One region of the Sporosarcina sp. FSL K6-1508 genome, then DNA from elsewhere that is predicted to be linked to it. Evidence: riboswitches for the same ligand, from Rfam matches in the RefSeq annotation. Region 1 holds a riboswitch; the other holds the start of a gene.
What was found. A riboswitch is a leader RNA that binds a small molecule or an ion and turns the genes downstream of it on or off. The one in region 1 is predicted to bind FMN.
Positions count from the first base shown of each region.

Region 2: linked by a shared signal. The riboswitch ahead of MKZ11_RS19290 (ECF transporter S component) and the one ahead of ribD (bifunctional diaminohydroxyphosphoribosylaminopyrimidine deaminase/5-amino-6-(5-phosphoribosylamino)uracil reductase RibD) in region 1 are both predicted to bind FMN.

Region 1 is NZ_JBBOXF010000001.1:2,289,744-2,295,960, forward strand. Features, by position in the region: gene MKZ11_RS11515 (glycine betaine ABC transporter substrate-binding protein) at 1-532, shown strand, start outside; gene MKZ11_RS11520 (glycine betaine ABC transporter substrate-binding protein) at 835-1,734, shown strand; FMN riboswitch at 1,919-2,066, shown strand; gene ribD (bifunctional diaminohydroxyphosphoribosylaminopyrimidine deaminase/5-amino-6-(5-phosphoribosylamino)uracil reductase RibD) at 2,065-3,207, shown strand; gene ribE (riboflavin synthase) at 3,214-3,864, shown strand; gene MKZ11_RS11535 (bifunctional 3,4-dihydroxy-2-butanone-4-phosphate synthase/GTP cyclohydrolase II) at 3,878-5,071, shown strand; gene ribH (6,7-dimethyl-8-ribityllumazine synthase) at 5,084-5,548, shown strand; gene MKZ11_RS11545 (IclR family transcriptional regulator) at 6,158-6,217, opposite strand, start outside.
Region 2 is NZ_JBBOXF010000001.1:3,776,546-3,782,762, forward strand. Features, by position in the region: gene MKZ11_RS19275 (RecQ family ATP-dependent DNA helicase) at 1-1,137, opposite strand, end outside; gene MKZ11_RS19280 (helix-turn-helix domain-containing protein) at 1,137-2,177, opposite strand; gene MKZ11_RS19285 (ferredoxin) at 2,287-2,538, shown strand; gene MKZ11_RS19290 (ECF transporter S component) at 2,603-3,184, opposite strand; FMN riboswitch at 3,426-3,558, opposite strand; gene MKZ11_RS19295 (hypothetical protein) at 3,635-4,873, opposite strand; gene MKZ11_RS19300 (RNA polymerase sigma factor SigX) at 4,839-5,402, opposite strand; gene MKZ11_RS19305 (ATP-binding protein) at 5,448-6,217, opposite strand, start outside.

The DNA.
Region 1 (6,217 bases):
GGAAGAACAAATCCGTACAATTGGACGAATCGGTTTAGCAGAAGACCTGCCAGAAGCGCATCAAATCTTATCACAGTTCAACTGGACTGAAGAGGATATGGGCGAAATAATGGTAGCAATTCAAGAGGGTGAAAAAGAAGACGTAGCAGCACAAAACTGGGTTGATGCAAACGAAGATAAAGTGGCTGTATGGACAGAAGGCGTTGAAAAAGTGGACGGTGACAAGATCAAACTTGCCTACGTTGCATGGGACAGTGAAATTGCTAGCCATAATGTCATGAAAATTGTTTTAGAGGATATGGGTTATAAAGTGACATTAACACAGGTTGAAGCAGGTCCTTTATGGACAGCGGTTGCTGACGGAAGTGCAGATGCATCGCTTGCGGCTTGGATGCCATTAACACATAAAACGTATGCTGATAAATTCGAAGGTAAATTCGAAGAACTTGGCATTAACATGGAAGGTGTCAAAGTCGGTCTTGTTGTGCCGGAGTATATGGACATCGATTCGATTGAAGACTTGAAAAAATAAATAATAGAATGTCAGTGCTATTTAAGCTCGGGCACTAGGACAATAAACCCGGAAGAACGCTGGAATTCACAGTGATTTTCCGGGTTTATTGTATGTTGTAAATTCAATTGAATGGCAATTGCAGATGTTGAAATAAAGAACTTTATTGAACCCGCTTCGGCGCAAGGGGATGAGGATGCTTTTCGTCATAAGCCAGGCAGCTTCGCACCTGGCTTATGACTTCGGTTACCCTTTGAAAGGCGCCTACGCTGTTATTCATATATTCAACATATATAGGAAGAAAAACTAGGGGGAATAACATCATGAGATTTCTAGAAAAAGTAGGTGGACTTATAGCGATTGTTTTGCTTGCGGTCGTTCTTACGGCTTGTGGTAGCAATGCTGGAAAAGCCGTAACGGATAAAGAAAAATCAATCGGAGAATCGCTTGATTATCAGATTATAGGAATCGATCCGGGGGCAGCCATTATGACCACCACAGAAAAGGTGATTGAGGAATATGGGTTGAAAGACTATAAACTTATTTCAGGTACGGGTGCGACGATGACTGCGGCTTTGAAAAAAGCCTATGATAAAGAACAGCCGATTGTTGTAATCGGATGGACTCCGCATTGGAAATTTGCAAAGTTTGATTTGAATTTCCTTGATGATCCGAAGGGGCTGTACGGGGGAGAAGAACAAATTCGCACAATTGGAAGGCTTGGGTTAGCGGATGACTTGCCAGAAGCACACCAAATTCTTTCCCAGTTCAAGTGGACGGAAGCGGACATGGGTGAAGTAATGAAGGCTATTCAAGAAGGCGAAAAAGAAGCAGTGGCGGCGCAAAGCTGGATTGATGCCAATGCGGATAAAGTTGCACAATGGACGGCTGGTGTGGACAAAGTAAATGGCGACAAGATTAAACTTGTCTATGTGGCATGGGATAGTGAAATCGCAAGTCATAATGTTATGAAACTCGTTCTAGAGGATATGGGCCATAAAGTGACCTTGATGCAAGTGGAAAGTGGTCCGCTATGGACGGCGGTAGCGGATGGTAGCGCGGATGCATCTCTTGCAGCATGGTTGCCGTTGACCGCTAAAACATATGCCGATAAGTTCGAAGGTGAATTCGAAGAACTTGGTGTTAATATGGAAGGTGTTAAAGTCGGTCTTGTAGTGCCGAAGTATATGGGTATCACAAAAATTGAGGACTTGAACAATTAATGATGATTGCTTTATATGTACTAGGCGAAAGCGTATAAACAGGGGAGCGCCCCAGAGCTACGACGCGGAATCAATGGGATTGTTTAATCTGATATAGATAGTAGACTCAGTTCCGTTCAATCGGGCTGAGTCTTTTTTTGATTTACTGGAAGTAGTATGATAACTTTAAAGCGGCACGTATAAACAAACTCTTCGGGGCAAGGTGAAATTCCTTACCGGCGGTGATCGAGCATAGCTCGTCAGTCCGTGACCCGTCCTTCCTCGTTTGGAAGGCGGTGGAGCTGGTGAAATTCCGGCACCGACAGTTACAGTCTGGATGGGAGAAGTGTTTTGGCTATACGTGCTATGCTTGCAGGCTCTGCCCTTTCATTATCGAAAGGGGGAATGCTTATGAATCCTCAACATTATATGAGAATTGCTCTCGACCTGGCGCGTACCGCACAAGGACAAACCTCGCCGAATCCAATTGTCGGTGCTGTTTGTGTGAAAGACGGCCAAGTTTTAGGGACTGGTGCGCACTTGAAAGCTGGGACACCTCATGCTGAAGTGCATGCACTGGCAATGGCAGGTTCGGCTTCTAGTGGTGCGGATTTATACGTGACACTGGAACCGTGTTCCCATACTGGGAAAACACCTCCATGTACAGATCTCATTATTTCGTCTGGAATTCAACGTGTATTTGTTGCGTCTATCGATCCGAATCCTTCCGTCAATGGAACAGGAATTGGACTTCTTAAGGATGCTGGAATTGAAGTCATTACCGGCATTTTACAGGAAGAGGCAGAGCAGTTAAACCAAGCATTTTTTCATTTCATCAAATACGGGAAACCATACGTTACCTTGAAAGCCGCCGCAACTCTTGACGGTAGACTTTCAACGCAGAACGGGGACAGCAAATGGATAACTTCGGCTGCATCGCGAACCGATGTCCATCACCTCCGCCATACCCATGATGCTATTTTGGTCGGCGTACAAACCGTACTTCACGATAACCCTTTCCTCACCACCCGTTTGCCCCATGGTGGAAAGAACCCGATTCGAGTTATTTTAGATCGGCATCTTAGGACGCCAAAAACAGCGAATGTCGTTACAGATGGCGCTGCAGAAACGATTATATTCACACTCGATTCAACAGAATCGGAAACTGCTTTTTTTGATCATCCTCTCGTTTCAGTTGAAAGGATTTCAGAAAACGTATCTTTTTTGAACGAAGTTTTAAAACGTCTTGCTGATAAAGAAATCATGACGTTGTTCGTTGAAGGCGGTAGCAGAGTTCATTCCAGTTTCATCAATGAAGGTCTCGCAGATGAACTGTATTTGTATATGGCTCCGAAATTAATCGGCAACGGTGCTTCTTTGTTCATGGACGATACTCGGAACTTGATGGCAGAAGGCGAATCCCTTCGTTTTTTAGATATGCGACAAATCGGGGCTGATATCCGATTGCATGCCAGGTTTCTAAAGGAGGATTGACAGCAGTTGTTTACTGGAATTATTGAAGAAATAGGAACAGTTTCAGCGGTTAGGCCAGCGACGAATTCATTGCAACTATCAATCCGTTGTAACAAAGTGCTTAGTGATGTAAAAAAAGGCGATAGTCTGGCGGTAAATGGTGTCTGTTTGACGGTTTCAGATTTCTCAAGCAATCAATTTATAGCTGATGTCATGCCTGAAACTGTTAAAGCGACAACGCTTCAAGCATTGCGTACAGGAAGTTCGGTTAACTTAGAGCGTGCGATGGCGGCAAATGGTCGTTTTGGAGGTCATATTGTCAGTGGGCATGTTGATGGCACTGGCGAAATCATTTCGGTTAGACAAAAAGAAAATGCAATCTATATGGAAATCAGTATTGCAACTGAATTATTGAAATATTTTATCCCAAAAGGTTCAGTTACTGTGGATGGAACTTCTTTGACCGTCTTCGGTGTGACGGGTAAAGGTTTTATCATCTCATTAATTCCAGTTACACAAGACGACTCCATCATCGGCCGAAAACGGGCCGGGGATCGAGTGAACGTAGAATGTGATATGCTCGCAAAATATATTGAACGGCTACTGACTACGAACAAAGAGAATCCAACTGGCGGTTTAACAATGGATGCCCTCGTCGCCAATGGATTCCTCAGTTAAGGGGGAAAAATAAATGTACTCTACCGTAGAAAAAGCAATCGAAGAGCTGAAAAGAGGAAAAGCGATTATTGTCGTTGACGACGAGGACCGAGAAAACGAAGGAGACTTTGTTGCACTTGGCGAATTCGCTACACCTGAAATGATTAACTTTATGGCGACAGAAGGCCGTGGATTGATTTGCGTGCCGATAGATGAAGAGAAATCGCGACAGCTTGAATTAGGACTTATGACAGAAAATAACAGTGATGCTCACGGAACGGCATTCACGATTAGCATTGATCACGCGGATTGCCATACTGGAATCTCTGCATTTGAGCGGTCGGAGACAGTTTTAAAGATGCTTGGGAATGGAGCAGGTCCAACAGACTTTAGAAGACCGGGACATATTTTTCCGCTAATAGCGAAGTCTGGCGGCGTCTTAAAGCGTTCAGGTCATACAGAAGCTGCTGTAGATCTCGCAAAGCTTGCGGGAGCAGAACCGGTCGGCGTCATATGTGAAATAATGAATATCGATGGGACGATGGCGAGAGGCCCACAGTTGAAAGAGATAGCTGATCAATTCAATCTTGTTATCTTAACAATTCAGGAACTAATTTCTTATCGGCGAATCAATGAAAAACTTGTTGAGCGTATTGTAGATATTCATCTGCCAACAGATTTTGGAGATTTCAAAGCGATCGCTTTCGTTGAAAAAGAAACAGGACATGAACATATTGCTCTGGTAAAAGGCGATATCGAAGACGCTGAAAATGTCCTTGTCCGCGTTCATTCGGAATGTTTGACAGGTGATGTCTTTGGCTCATGTCGATGTGATTGTGGTCCGCAACTTCAAGCTGCACTTGCACAGATTGAAAATGCCGGTAGAGGCGTCCTGCTCTATATGCGTCAGGAAGGGCGTGGCATTGGTCTCGTTAATAAAATGAAGGCCTACAAGCTACAGGAAGAAGGATTCGACACTGTTGAAGCCAATGAAGAATTAGGATTCGCAGATGACCTTCGAGATTACGGCATCGGTGCACAAATACTGCGGGATCTTGGCCTAACTTCTATTCACCTTTTAACAAACAATCCGCGTAAAATTGCTGGACTAGCGGGACGCGGGTTAGAAATAACAGAGCGTATTCAAATCGAAATGCCTGTTAAAGTGGAGAACAAAGTTTATATGGAAACGAAGAAAAATAAAATGGGACACTTATTGCATAATTGAGGGGGAATAATAATGAGCACAATTTATGAAGGACATTTAGTTGGGACTGGGCTTAAAGTTGGAATCGTAGTTGCAAGGTTTAATGAATTCATCACAGGTAAATTACTAGGCGGAGCGGAAGATGCTTTGCGTCGCCATGGAGTTGCCGACAGTGATGTTGCGGTTGCATGGGTACCAGGTGCTTATGAAATTCCACTAATCGCGAAGAAAATGGCGGCTTCCGGTAAGTACGATGCTGTCATTACACTAGGCACTGTCATCCGCGGTGCAACACCGCACTTCGATTATGTGTGCAATGAAGTAGCAAAAGGCGTTGCAGCCATCAATCTGCAAGAAGGCATTCCGGTCATCTTCGGTGTCCTGACGACAGATACAATTGAGCAAGCAATCGAACGCGCTGGAACGAAAGCAGGCAATAAAGGATGGGATGCAGGGAATGCTGCAATTGAGATGGCGAATTTGTTGAAACAGATGTAAGTTAGTTGCATGGTTCGATTATTGAAACTAAGAAAAATCAGCTCATTTATTTTGAGCTGATTTTTTTATACTTTGTTTTATAAAAATAGAATACATATAGGTGGAAATACAGAAACCCATTGAATTTGCTGGGGCTCTCAATAATGAGAGAGTTGTTATTCGGGCGTGGATTGTAGAACGCTGGCGCTTTGGGGATGCCTTTTGCCGTAAGCCTGGATTATCGCTTTGCATCCAGTCTGACGGCTTCGGCGACCCCTTTTCCGCGCCTGCGCTAGGGTGTTCATTATCGAGAGAAATGTAATTTTGAGATGTATATGCCGATTTTATAATGTTATTACTAGTTGATACTAATTATATTCCAGAAAGACGCACTCCAGGTTGTAGATTTCATCACAGCTAATGAAATGAGCTTTTTCAACTAGATCATCCAGCGAAGGCACGACTCCGTGGTAGCCGGAGCGAAAAGAACAAGAAGGTATACAGCTCAATCCCTCCTAAGTATTAGGACTTTTTCAGTAGCCTCTCAAAAGCCCTTGTAAAGCGCATACGCCATATTCATTTGTTCAACATCTATAGCTGGTTTTTTATTGTGAAAATAAATATAAACATTTATATATTTGTAAAACCCAGTTGTTGTGAAATAGCTAATGAAGTTTTCTTGATTTTTGA
Region 2 (6,217 bases), 1.5 Mb from region 1:
GCCGGTTTCGCTAATTCGTGCCAATTCGGCAGCCTCAGCAGAAGGATAATTTTCCACCAGAAGACCTTCATAGTGTTTGATTTCCCATTCTTGAGGAATATCATCCTGGATGATGAAACGTGTTCTTCCTTCATCGTCGGATGAAAATAGTAATGTTGCCGCCGATAATTCACCATCACGGCCCGCTCGGCCTACTTCCTGAATGTAACTAGCAATGGCTTGTGGTACATGTTCGTGAATCACTTGGCGGATATTGTCTTTATGTATACCCATTCCAAACGCATTTGTAGCACATATCCAACTTATTTCACCAGTGATAAATTGTTCTTGGATGAATGCTCGATCTTCCTGCTCTTTACCTGCGTGATAGGATGCGGCGGAGATACCTATCTCCTGAAGCAGTAAAGATAGTTCATCCGCACGTTTTCGCGACGCTACATAGATGATTCCAGGCCCCGGCGTAGTTACTAGACGGTTCTTAATCCATTCCGTTTTCATCATTCCACTCTCTACTTTGACAATTGAATACGAAATATTTGGGCGGTCCAGCGAACGCTGATGGATTGCAGGCATGTGAAGTTGCAGGTAATGGCAAATATCAGCTTTTACTTTATCGTCTGCTGTTGCAGTAAGTGCAAGAATACCCGGTCGATTCAGCCCTTCGAAAAATTCCCCTATTCGTAAATATTCAGGTCTGAAATCGAATCCCCATTGAGAAATACAATGTGCTTCATCGACTACAAGTAGCGACAATTGAATGTTTCGAAAATGAGCGGCCACATTTTTTTGCAACAGCATTTCGGGTGATATGAAAATGAATTTATAGCGTTCCAATTCCCTCATTATTCTATTTTTCTCAGAGTATGATAGAAATGAATTTAACGCAACGACACTTTTTTCACCGTTCCGTTTCATAATTGCCACCTGGTCTTCCATCAATGCAACAAGCGGTGAAACAATTAAGACAGTGCCTCCAAGAACATAGGCTGGCAATTGATAGCAAAGCGACTTCCCTATGCCAGTTGGTAAAATGGCAATCGTGTCCTTGCCCGCAATCACATCACGGATGACATCTTCCTGACCTGCCCTGAATTGTTCAAATCCAAACTTGTCTTTCAATAATTGATGAATAGTCATTAGTTATCTCCTCCAGTTCGCGCACCTAGGATGAGGCGGAGTTGAAAATAGGATAGCATTTCGAATTCAGACTTTAGCAGGCGAAGTCTACGGGTTCCGATTTCTCGCACTTTTTCAACCACTGCCTCAACATCATCCGAGGAAACGAACTGTATTAGGGGGAATTCTGTATCGTTAATAGACATTTCAACGAAGTGATCTTCAATTGTACTCTTTTTCAAGTTGCGCGCCGTCACAATCTCTTCGAGAGAAAAACCTCGGTCGAATAGCTGTTTCGTTTTTACAGACGAATCCGTCAAGTATGTCGAAACCTTGACACTTTCGGCTATTTTTCGCAAAAAAGGCAAATCGGTAGACGAGATAATAACAGCCAACATCATATGTAGGCTTTCTATAAATAGTAGACGGATGTCGAATGGATTTAGTTTCAACTTATCCGCTAATTGATCCCACGTCCAGCCAGTCAGGCCATAACCGCTCAAGCGATGGGTGATGATTGTTCTTTGTATCTCTTCCATCCCGCTTCGAGTAATGCATAGCCGAAGCTCCTCGCTGATACCTTTTGCAAATGCAGGATCACCGATTGGCTGATTTTGTAGTACCATTTTGACAAAAGACTGAATATCTCGGTCTTTTTGAGCGGGCATAAACAATTTTTCTCTTGCTTTGAAATTCGAAACAGTCTGTACTGCAAGCGATAACCTGTAAAAGAATATCACTTCCCTGCCTCTATAATCCCAGCCGTTAAATCGGTAGGAAGGTACTTTGGTTGCTTCCGTTCGACCTTGCTCCGTTAGTTTGACAAACGAATCATGCATTGTTGATATGAATCCCCTATCTTTTAATTGTTGAGAGGACTCGTCAAATCGTTCAGCTGACAGTTTCGGTAAAATACCAAAGAATTCTTTCAAACCATAGTATTCAACATCTTGCAATGTTTGTCCTGATCGTTTGCCGCGTAAGAGGTGAAGTCCGGCATAGATTGTTCGTTCACCATCTATTCTGCTAATGATGGTTAATAGTATTGAAGATAGATTCATTTTGAATTCCTCCGATTAACAAATGTTTTTTGTTGAAAACTCTTGTCAACATCATTAGAATGAAAGATGAAGTAAATTGTTTGTACGGAGAAAAGAGGAGAGAACGACTATGCCTAAATATACAATCGTTGATCAAGATACATGTATAGCGTGCGGTGCTTGTGGAGCTGCCGCCCCGGACATATACGATTATGACGACGAAGGAATCGCTTATGTTATCCTCGATGATAACACGGGTACAGCTGAAGTTCCAGAAGAACTGATGGAAGATTTGGAAGACGCTTTCGATGGCTGTCCAACTGATTCAATCAAAACTGCCGACGCACCATTTGATGGTGATGCGCTAAAATACGAAGATTAATTAGAATCTAGAAAGGTCGTCCCGGAAAATACCGAGACGACCTTTCTTTATATTTATACTTTTATTAAGATGCTAATTGAGTACGCTGTTGGGCTATCCATTTTTTCATGCTGTTATAGAGAAGCAATGAGATCATTAAAAGCATTACACCTTTAATAAGATTAAATGGTAAAATCCCAAGTACCACTACCGTAAATAACGCATCACCTGTGTAAGGCGGGAAGTTAAGGAAGTATGTGTACATTGGTAAAAACACGAAATAATTCAATACTGTCATTCCGACAGCCATAGTAACTGTACCGGCGATCAGACCGGTCGTAAGACCTTTAGTTGTCCGGAACTTATTGAAAATAAAATAAATCGGCATAATGAAAAGTATACCTGTCATGAAGTTTGCAATTTCACCAACAGGAACACCTGTAGGACTTCCCGAAAAGAACCAATGCAGCACGTTCTTAAGAAGCTCAACACCGATGCCGGCAACCGGCCCCATTGTCATTATCGCTAACACCGCGGGAATCTCACTGAAATCAATTTTCAGGAATCCGGGCAACGCAGGTAACGGAAAGTTAAACTGCATCAAAACAGTTGAGATACTCCCAAGTATTGCGATGAGAATCATCTTTCGTAACTTTTTGTTATTCATTTGTTCCTCTCTCCTTTTGCGATTCACTTCAAAAGAGGAAAGGCCGTTCCATCCTATATATGTCGACAAAAAAACCCTAAAGCAAATAGGCTCGAGGGGTTTGAAAGGCACATTCAGCTTCCGACACACTACGCATTGCGGTGTCTCGAAATCCACACAGGTATAAAGAAAATAACTTTTCCATTTTACCCATGATTAAATAAGCACCCTTTTTGTGAACAACACAAAAAGATGGCCGCACCTTCACCTTCTCCCATCCAGACTATACTGTCGGCTCCGGAATTACACCGGTATCAGCTGTTAAGCTCGCGGGCTTGGAAAAATGAATTTCCTTTACCGCCGGTCGGGAATTACACCCTGCCCCGAAGATGAATCAATATTATGTTACAACCCTATTCTATACAAACAGAAGCGCTTTGTAAACAGTCCTGTTTACAAAGCGCTTACTATTCACTCCAAAATAAAAGGCATTGGATTAGAGCCTACAGGAATCGGTAGCGGCTGACTGAAGTCAAAACCGTTCCATTCTTCCTGGACAACGTTCTCGAATTGCAGCTGTTCGCCAAAACTTGCGGCTGTGAGAAGCATTCCATCAACCAACTGCATAGCTTTTTCCGATTCCATTGCATCCAAATCCAGTGGTCGTGAAAATTTAATGAGTGTCACTTCACCATCTGAGATTACTTCAAAATCGATATCCCTCGGGATAACTGGCAAAAAAACATCATTCAAGTTCTCTTTCATCTGCTGCAGTGCCTTATCCAGTGTTGGCTGGGGCTGCGAAAAGTTCGATGACAGAAACTGCTGGCCATCTTGCTGTTCAAACATATAGTAATTTGAGTGATTGAGGCCACTTTTCAAAGTCAATGGCGGACTCGGTTGACCTACCTCAGAGAATATGGCTGCCGTTCCATCTTCGTTCTCAAAGCGGGCCTCCTGATAACCGAAAAAAGTATCCTGCAAAGAATTTTTATATACTTCCATCGAAGCTGCAGAAATATCATAGCCATGATCCTTCGGCAGCTGGTGGATAATTATATGATTATCCGCCGCTAGATCGCCTTTAAAAGGATGATACTCCTGAAAACCAAGCGCGCTTTCATCAATGCGATCTGCATACTTTTTGTACAAATCATAACTCGTTGGCTTCATAGAACCAAAGTCGTCTTTGATTCGGCTGTTCGGAATGATGAATGTAACAGGTATGCTCAATGCTTGATCTCCAGCAAGACCTAAATGGAATAGTGTACTGTCAATTACATCTTCAGGATAAACGGCAAAATGACGTATCCCCCCTGTTTCATCTGCCGCCATAATAGAGGATCTATTCATTGCTCCCATATCCATGTTTTCTTCAGCAAGCGATGCTGTTTCCGGTTCCGCCTCTGCTGCTGAACTATCGGCACTTTTATCACTTTTCATCATTTTAGATTCTGCAGCATTATCCATCTGCGTTGCAGTATCTTCCCCTCCGAACATGGATGGGATCAGCAAGCCAATTACAAGCAGAGCGGCCACAGCAACTAACGCCGGCATCCACTTCTTTGCCTTTTTACGGCGGGGTACATTCAGCCGTTCGTCTTGCTTTAGCCGTGCTAGTATTTCCGACTCAGGACGATTATCTTGTATATCGGGCATATCACCGAGGAGATTTTCAATCTTGTTGTCGTTCCAATCTTTGTGGGTCATCTAGTTTCCCCCCTTCTGTCGGAAGAGCATTCAATTTCTTTTGTAAAGCTTTGATCGCCCTATGTTGTGTTGTCTTCACTTTGCCTTCTGTCCAGCTAAGAATAGCAGCTGTTTCAGCTATGGTAAGATCCTGGAAATAGCGCATGATGATAACCATTTTCTGATCACCAGTACACGTATTTAGTGCTTGTAGAAGCTCTTGCATCTCTTCACTGAGTGTTAGGAGTTCCTCCGGCAGGATACCTGTCGATACAAGTTCACTCTTTTCCCAGTCAAATTTATCGAACAGATGCTTTTTACGAACAGTATTTTTCCTGAAATGGTCGATTGCTACATTTTTAGCAATTGAAAAGAGCCATGTCTTCTCGGAACTTTTCCCCTCAAAACCGGCGTAAGCGCGCAGTACCCTCACATAGACTTCATGCATAAGGTCTTCAGCATGATCACGGTCCCTCGTCAAATAGATAAGAAACTTGAATACATCCTGATGGTACTGTTCGTAGAGCCGATGGAAAACGGAGTCGTCCATGAAATTCCCCCGTTCTATCAATTAGTCGTTATTCAAGCTATTAAGTTACATCTTTTTTAACGGCAGGGTGCAACTAAAAATCGTGCCTTCAATTTCACCTCTTGCAGCGGTGATCCTGCCGCCATGTGAGTCAATAATACTTTTGGCAATTGCTAAACCAAGGCCAGTTCCGCCTTTCCCCCTGGTTCTTGCTTTATCCGCTTTGTAGAAACGTTCAAAGATATACGGTAAATCCTCTTCTCGAATCCCGACACCTGTATCCGTAACTTTTATTTCAAGCATATCGACAAATTTTTCGATACTAAGCCTGACGCTTCCACCATCAGGAGTATGACGAATTGCATTGTCGATTAAATTTGTAAATACTTGCTCCATACGATCCTCGTCCACATTTGAAATCAATTCTTTTTCTTCCGGGAAATCAAATGACAACTCAACATTCGCTTCACGCGCAACCTGCATGAATTTATTGATAATCCTACCCAAAAATGGGATCATCGATAAATCATCTTTGTAAAGCCGCATATGACCTGATTCCATTCGTGCAAGATCAAGAAGATCGGTGACAAGTCTGCCCATTCGTTTCGATTCATCATGTATAATTTGAACCATTTCATCCCGTTCTTCGTCATTTTTCGTTACACCGTCGATAATTGCTTCACTGTATCCTTGAAGCATGGAAATAGGCGTCCGAAGTTCATGGGAAACATTTGCAATAAAATCGGAGCGGAGTTTTTCGAGCTTGTGCTGATCCGTCATATCCCTTAAAACGGCAACTGCGCCGCGAATACTATTACCGCTATAGAGTGGACTGA